One region of the Ruminococcus sp. AM42-11 genome, then DNA from elsewhere that is predicted to be linked to it. Evidence: riboswitches for the same ligand, from Rfam matches in the RefSeq annotation. Region 1 holds a riboswitch; the other holds the start of a gene.
The links. Region 1 has a riboswitch for thiamine pyrophosphate ahead of thiD (bifunctional hydroxymethylpyrimidine kinase/phosphomethylpyrimidine kinase). Riboswitches for the same ligand answer to the same signal wherever they lie in the genome.
Positions count from the first base shown of each region.

Region 2: it holds a riboswitch for thiamine pyrophosphate, as region 1 does, so the genes downstream of both, DW904_RS19975 (thiamine-binding protein) here and thiD (bifunctional hydroxymethylpyrimidine kinase/phosphomethylpyrimidine kinase) in region 1, are expected to answer to the same signal.

Region 1 covers NZ_QUIO01000058.1:2,319-6,444, forward strand. The annotation lists partial or broken gene DW904_RS20640 (alpha-glucosidase) at 1-1,271, shown strand, start outside; TPP riboswitch at 1,343-1,448, shown strand; gene thiD (bifunctional hydroxymethylpyrimidine kinase/phosphomethylpyrimidine kinase) at 1,651-2,493, shown strand; gene cytX (putative hydroxymethylpyrimidine transporter CytX) at 2,495-3,670, shown strand; gene DW904_RS20655 (alpha-L-fucosidase) at 3,885-4,126, opposite strand, start outside.
Region 2 covers NZ_QUIO01000051.1:11,413-15,538, reverse strand. The annotation lists gene DW904_RS19985 (ABC transporter substrate-binding protein) at 1-665, opposite strand, end outside; partial or broken gene DW904_RS24680 (ABC transporter substrate-binding protein) at 716-850, opposite strand; gene DW904_RS19980 (ABC transporter permease) at 891-1,673, opposite strand; gene DW904_RS19975 (thiamine-binding protein) at 1,642-1,938, opposite strand; TPP riboswitch at 2,084-2,190, opposite strand; gene DW904_RS19970 (NUDIX domain-containing protein) at 2,395-2,901, opposite strand; gene DW904_RS19965 (AAA family ATPase) at 2,994-4,126, opposite strand, start outside.

The DNA.
Region 1 (4,126 bases):
GATGGTAAGCTTCCTACTAACTGGCGCTCCTATTTCGGAGGTTCGGTATGGGAGGATCTGCCTGGCACCAACAAACAGTACCTTCATGTTTTTCATAAAAAGCAGCCTGACCTGAACTGGGAAAATCCAGAGCTCCGTGAGGAAGTATATAAAAATATTAACTGGTGGCTGGACAAGGGTCTTGGCGGTTTCCGCATTGATGCTATCATTAATATCAAAAAAGCTCTTCCTATGCATGATTATGAGCCTGATCGTGAGGACGGACTCTGCAGCATTAATAAAATGCTGGAGGAAGCTTCCGGAATCGGAGAATTTCTTGGAGAAATGCGTGACCGCACCTTCAAGCCTCACGATGCTTTTTCCGTAGGTGAGGTTTTCAACGCAAAAGACGAAGAGCTCCCGGATTTTATTGGAAACAATGGTTATTTTTCTTCTATGTTCGACTTTAACGAAACCATTTTCGGAGGTTCTGAAAAAGGCTGGTACGATTGCAAAGAAATCACACCTGACGACTACAGCGCTGCTGTTTTGAGACACAGGCCAAAATGGGGGATTTCGGATTCGTTTCCAATATTATCGAGAATCATGACGAGCCTCGCGGTGTCAGTCACTATATTCCAGAAGGTGATTGCTGTGACACAAGCAAAAAAATGCTGGCAGCATTGAATTTCATGCTTCGTGGACTTCCCTTTATTTATCAGGGACAGGAGCTTGGCATGGAAAATATCCCGTTCAAATCAATTGACGAGGTAGATGATATTTCAACTCTGGATGAATATAAAGTTGCACTTGACGCCGGACTTACCCCGGAAGCAGCTTTGAAAGCTGTTGCCCGCCGCAGCCGTGACAATGCCCGTACCCCCATGCAGTGGACTGGTGAGGAAAATGCTGGATTTACAGCTGGTACACCGTGGCTTCGGGTAAATTCCAATTATACCGCAATTAATGTGGAAAAAGAGACGATTGATCCAAATTCCGTACTTAATTTCTATAAGAAACTGATCGCTCTTCGCAAGGATCCGGAATATAAAGAAACCGTTGTGTATGGTGCTCTGGAGCCATTTATGGAAGACCGGCATAATTTAATGGCATACTACCGTAAAGGAGATAAAACTTTGCTTGTGGTTGGCAATTATCAGTGGGATGAGCAGGAAATTACACTTCCATCAGAATGCAAAAAGGTGCTGATCAATAACTACCCGGATATGGTTCTGGATGGAAATTCAGTTAAGCTGCATGGATATCAGGTGCTGGTTGTGGAGTTAGCGTAAACGATTTTCACGCTTGGTATTTATTGTATTCCAACACCTTATTGACATTTTTTCCCATTATTACTATAATAACAAAAGAACAGGGGAGCTTGTACACAGGCTGAGAGGAAATTGTGAATTTCGACCCTTTTACCTGATGCGGATAATGCCGCCGTAGGAAGTCATCATGGGTTTGATTTTTTTCGGAGACACCTCATTGGGGTGTCTCTTTTTTCATATGGCAGCAATGCAGCGTTCGGCTGGGGGCACCACTTTCGGACGCTATATAAAATTAATGCATACATAACAACAGTGCCGGTTTGTAAAAAGATTTTTTCACGTTATAACTCATAACTCGTGGAAACTGCTTCAAACAAGGCCAAGAGAAAGGAAGAAAATTATGAGAACAGCATTAACAATCGCTGGAAGTGACTCCAGCGGAGGCGCCGGTATCCAGGCTGATATCAAGACAATGATCAGCAATGGAGTATATGCCATGAGTGCGATTACCGCACTTACCGCACAGAATACTACCGGTGTAACAGGTATTATGGAAGCAACGCCAGAATTTCTGGCCGACCAGCTGGATAATATTTTTACAGATATTTATCCGGATGCAGTGAAGATTGGAATGGTATCTTCCAGCGCATTGATTGAAACCATTGCGAAAAAACTTCGCCAGTATAAAGCAAAGAACATTGTAGTAGACCCGGTTATGGTCGCTACAAGCGGAGCCAAGCTGATCAATGATGAAGCCATTGAAGCTCTTAAAAGTCAGCTTCTTCCAATGGCCACAGTCCTGACACCGAATATTCCGGAGGCAGAGGTTCTGTCCGGAATGAAAATAGAAACTGCCGAGGATATGATCAAAGCCGCTGCTGCCATCGGGGAGAAATACAGCTGTGCAGTGCTTTGCAAGGGTGGTCATCAGCTGAATGACGCCAATGACCTTCTGTGGCGCGAAGGCAATTACAAATGGTTCCAGGGAAAGCGGATCAACAATCCTAACACTCACGGAACAGGATGTACGTTATCCAGTGCCATTGCTTCTAATCTGGCAAAGGGATTTGACCTGGATACTTCCGTGGAGAGGGCAAAGAAATATATTTCCGGAGCACTTGCTGCTATGCTGGATCTTGGAAAAGGCAGTGGTCCTATGGATCACGGATTTGCAATAAAAAATGAATTCACACTGTCACATGACGAGATTACGGCAGAAGCCGCTGATAAGGAGGCAAAATAACATGACTGAAAAACGTACTTCCATTTTTGAAAACGGCCTGATCTGGTTTGGCGCTGGTGTTTCCCTGGCGGAAATCCTCACCGGAACCTATTTTGCCTCACTTGGCTTTGGAAAAGGTCTTCTTGCCATTATCATCGGACATATTATTGGCTGTACCATGCTTTTCCTCGCCGGAGTGATCGGCGGAAAAACACGCCGCAGTGCAATGGAAACCGTAAAAATGAGCTTTGGGGAAAAAGGCGGGATTTTCTTCTCCTTCCTGAACGTACTTCAGCTGGTTGGCTGGACTGCCATTATGATCTACGACGGAGCTCTGGCCGCAAACGGTGTGTTACATACCGGAAGCTGGGTATGGTGTCTGGTAATCGGTGCACTGATCGTACTGTGGATTTTTATCGGCATCACAAACCTTGGAAAAATCAACACCATCGCTATGGCAGCACTTTTTATCCTCACACTGGTACTCTGCAAGCTCATCTTCTTTGATGGCGGGACTGCACTTGCCATTGGCGAGGAAGCCATGTCCTTTGGTGCTGCGGTTGAGCTTTCTGTTGCAATGCCACTGTCCTGGCTGCCGCTGATCAGTGATTATACCCGTGAGGCGAAGGAGCCAGTGAAAGCAACTGCTGTAAGCTCTATTGTTTACGGTCTTGTAAGCTGCTGGATGTATGTAATCGGTATGGGTGCAGCGATTTATACCGGTGAATCCGACATTGCTCAGATTATGGTGAAAGCCGGACTGGGAATTGCAGGTCTTCTGATCATTGTATTTTCCACTGTTACCACTACATTCCTGGATGCTTACTCCGCCGGAATTTCATCTGAATCTGTATTTTCCAAAATTAATGGAAAATATGCCGCAATTGCCGTAACCATCATCGGAACAATTGCTGCAATTGTATATCCAATGGACAACATTACCGATTTCCTGTACCTCATCGGTTCTGTATTTGCACCGATGATCGCCATTCAGATTGCAGACTTCTTCCTGCTGAAACGTGCTGACAGTCTGAGCGAATCGGTTGACATAACAAATGCGGTAATCTGGGTGATCGGATTCGTGCTGTACCGAATTTTAATGAGAATTGATATTCCTGTGGGAAATACACTGCCGGATATGGTGGTTACCATTCTCATTTGTATGATCGTGCGAAATGTTTTAAAGAGTAAAAAATAGACTTTCACTTTAGAGTGTATTGGATAAAAGGCTTTCTGCAAGATGTGCGTCGCAATTTGCAGGAATGATTTTTCAAACACGCTCTAGCTTTCGTATAAACACTACTCGGTTCAGGAAAGTGCCAGAGATGGGCTTTCTTATAAATCCAAAAAGGGGCTGCCATTTCCCGGCAGTCCCTTTCTGTTTATTTCTGTTTATTTTTGTTTATATCTGTTTATTCTTCTGTTTCTTCCAATGTTACTTCCACAACCGTATCCCGGGCATCTGGAAGCGGATAGCTGTCGCAGGTGTCAGCGTTGAGGAAGAAGAACTGATTCTGGGAGTATTCCTTCAGGTTCCAGTAATCCGTAAGCTTTACCTCGGAATTGTCGGAAAGACGGCGGAGTTTTTTGATCTTGCCGTGGATTCCGGTGAGAGGGATTGCTCCTGCCTGAGGTTCCATAATGTGGGCGTAGA
Region 2 (4,126 bases), on a different contig from region 1:
ACGCCCCAGCTTTCTGCATCGTCAATGTATTTTGTGGAAAGGAATTCCTGGCTCTTCTTTACAAGATCTTCAGCATCCTTCAGAGAGCCTGTATTATCGCCGTCAATGAGGATCTGTGCTGCCTCATCCGGATTCTCTGCTGCAAACTCATATCCCTTTGCAGTTGCTTCCATAAATGCTTTCGCCTGATCCGGATTCTCAGCAAGATAGTCGTTATTTGCAATGATAACCGGTGTGTAGTAGTCAAATACAGGATTGATATCAGAGAATGCAAAATAGTCGCAGTCTACACCTTCTACGTCAGCATTGATTCCGCCCCAGCCCTGGAATACCCAGATGGCATCCGTCTGATTGGCAGCAAGTGCTGCTGGCTCATCTGTAATATCATTAGGGATCAGGGTAACCTGACTGAAATCTCCGCCGTCGCCGTTTACAACATTTTCCAGCATAGCAAGCTCGATTGGGGAATCCCATGTGGAATAGGTTTTTCCGGTAAGTCCGGCTGGTTTATCAATTCCGTCACCTTTTCGGGAAAGGATTCCGGAGGTGTTGTGCTGAATGATTCCTGCAACTGCTGTGATTCCAAGAGGCTCGTCAAGTGCAAGGGAAGCAGCCATGGTATCCTGGGCCTCGATCGCAAACTGAGCCTGACCTGCTGCGCACATAAGGCTGCACCATTTTCCGGTGGCTGAACGATTTCCACATCAAGACCAGCTTCTTCGTAGTAGCCTTTTGCCTGTGCTACATAAAGTCCGGTGTGGTTGGTATTCGGTGTCCAGTCCAGGCAGAATGTGATTTTCTCCTGCGCACCATCTTCTGCGTATACACCTGTAGGAACTGCAAACACCATAGCTGCCGCTGCAACTGGTGCGATTACTTTTTTCAGATTCTTATTCATGATTTTTCTCCTTTTCTACCTGCAGCCATGGCATTGTGATCCGGCTGACAATATTTACTGCCAGAAGAAGTAAAAGGCTGATGATCACAATGAAGATAATGACTGCAAACATTTTATCAAAAGAATATGCTTTTTTTACACGGGTCATATAAACACCAAGTCCGTTAAATCCACCCAGCCACTCAGAAACAACTGCTCCTACAACTGCATAGGAAGCAGATATTTTCAGCCCGGAAAAAAACTGGGGCAAAGCACCTGGAAATTTCACATGGCGGAAAATCTGTGCCCGGCTGGCTCCCATGGCCTTCATCAGACGAATGGCATCCGGATCCACACTTTTATATCCATCCAGCAGTCCGATTGTAATTGGGAAAAAAGTGGTGATCACAACCAGAGTGATCTTCGGTGCCATTCCAAATCCCATCCAAAGCACCAGAATTGGCGCAATGGCAATGGTCGGTATGGTCTGCGTAATGATCATGATCGGATAAAATGCCTGATCCATTACACGGAACCGATCCATCATAGTTGCAAACACAAATGCCAGCGCGATTCCAATGAGAAGTCCGTAAAAGGATTCCAGCAAAGTGAATTTCGCATGGAAAAGTATGGTTGGCAGATCGCCAAACAGGGCTGTCAGCACTGCTACCGGAGATGGAAGCATGTAGGATGGAACAATTCCCGAAATGCTTACCACTTCCCAGCCAAGCAGAATCACGGCCATGGCTGCAATTGGAGGTATCTTACTGGTGATGTTTGGTAACTTTCTTTTCAATGGTAAGTACATCCCCTTCTGGTTTATATGCAATTTTAACATATACGCTCATAGCCTTGCAGCCTGCGCGCTCAGCTACATGCTGACACTCTTTTACAATATCCATCAGCTGGTCGTAATCACCTTCAATGGTGGTCTCAAATGGTCCTACATAATAGTTCAGACCAGTGGATCTGATGTAGGCGATCACCTCGTCTACAATGCGGATAACTTCCTCTTCATCCTGTACATTTGGCAGTACCTGAATTGCTACACTTGCGTTCATTTTCTTTTCCTCCTATTTTCCGTCCCATAAACAGGACTTTGCGTTAAAAATCGAATAAGAACCATTCTTGAAACTGTGACGGAACTGAACAGGCTCTGTCAGTCAGTATGAAAAAAGAGCACCTGCCATCCAGACAAATGCTCCTAATTACATCGTTAAACACTTCCTACACTGGCATGATCCAACAGGTTAAAAGGGTCTAAGGACTACCTTACTCTCAGCTTCTCAATTGAAACTCCCCTGGTCTTTATTCAGATTTCGTTGCTTATTATAATACACCTTTCTTCAAATTACAAGAAACTATTTTTATCTCAATTATATTTTACATACCCTTAACAGAATTGTACTGCTCGCAGTCTGACCAGCACGCTCTAATTAATATTCCCATTTCATCAGAATTCGTAAAAAAAATCTCCCTGCATATCACAGTTATTTCCTGCAGAATATATAATAAATCTACAGATTCTCAAAGGCAGCCTGAATACTGTCATAGTGCAGGAATTTTCCCTGGGCTGCAAATTCCTTGATCTGATTCAGAGTGGCAAACATGTGGCCGTCTGTCTCTTCTTCCTGAAGGTGTAGATCTTCTTCTTTCACATCCATCACAAAGCGGTAAACATCTACGAAATAGTTGTCTCCCTCCCCTGGATTCTCTCTTTTGTAAGTAAAAAGATAGCCGCCCTGCGCACCGCTTACATCAAGGCCTGTCTCCTCTTTCACTTCGCGGAGTACAGCATCATAAGAAGATTCCCCTGCCTGTGCTGCACCGCCGGAAACTTCCCACCAGCCTGGTGCCCAGGCTTTTGTCAGCACACGTTTGGTAATGAGAAACGTACCATCTGGTCTTGCCACTACTCCAAGTACGGTGAGATGGTATTCCCCGTCTTTTAAGCACCAGTCGTTTCGCTTCATGGTGCGGCCTGTAGGTTTCTTGTTAATATCATAGATGTCCCAGAATTCCAATTTTTATCACTCCTGTTATATGTTTCTCTTGTATATTTTTATATTATGATTATTTTGCGAATATTGTTATCGAATATAATAATTCATCTTTTCTATTTCAGAAGTTCCTCCACCATCTCTCTGGTATACTCTACCTTCTCTACATGGTTGACCTCGATCTGATACAGTGCATTTGCCGCAATGTGCTCTGCTGCCTGCTCCAGATCACGAATACCTGAAGTATTGGAATAACGCTGGATGATTGCCTCCAGCGCCCCCTCTGTGATAATGCACTCACTCTCTTCCATATGCATTCTCTTAAGAACTTTCGGAAGAGAGAATCTGGAAAAGATTACTTTCTTCTCCTCAGCTGTATAATCCGGAATATCAATTACTGCGAATCTGGACATCAGCGGTGCACTGATCTGGTCACGGTCATTTGCAGTAGCAATTGGATACACACCACCAGTTGGGATCATACACTCCATATAGTTATCTGTAAATCCAAGGTTGTCCAGAAGCGTAAGAAGTACATCTGCCGGATTTCCATTTCCTTTGCCGGAATTTGCCTTATCAAGCTCGTTAATAATAAATACCAGATTAGAGGCACCAGCCATGGAAAATGCCTCCATAATAATTCCGGGCTTTGCATTTGCGTAAATACGGGGGCTTCCGGTAAGCTGCTTGGAGTCGTTAATTGAGCTCATGTCCAGCGTAGTCCACGGAAGTTTCAGGATTCTTGCAACTGCATAGGCTATCTGGGATTTGCCAGTACCGGCAGGTCCGATCAGAAGAAGTCCGTAGGCCGGAAGGGTATGTGTACGGTTGATCTGGATAATCGTCTCGATAATACGTTGTTTCACACGCTCCATTCCATAAAGCTCTTCATCCAGGATTCTCCTTGCCTCAACAGGATCGATTGCTTCAAAATAATTGTTCTTCCACTGGATATTCAACATAATAGAAAGAGCCCTCTGCGCATGATGGCGCTCTTCCTGGGAAACTTCACTGGATCTTGCCACTGCCAGATTTCTTCTGGTCCAGAGTCTGATATTATCCGGCAGTGTTTTGCCTGCGCAGGTCATAAAATCGGTAATGCTCTGAATGCTGGTAAGTTTCATCTCATCACCGTTTTCCTCCTGTTCCTCATCCTCTTCTGCCTCAGCAGGTGCATTACTCTCCAGAAGTCTCTCGATCATAAACTGCAGAAAGCCATCCTCTGCGGAAAGCTTTGTGCCGCCGCCAA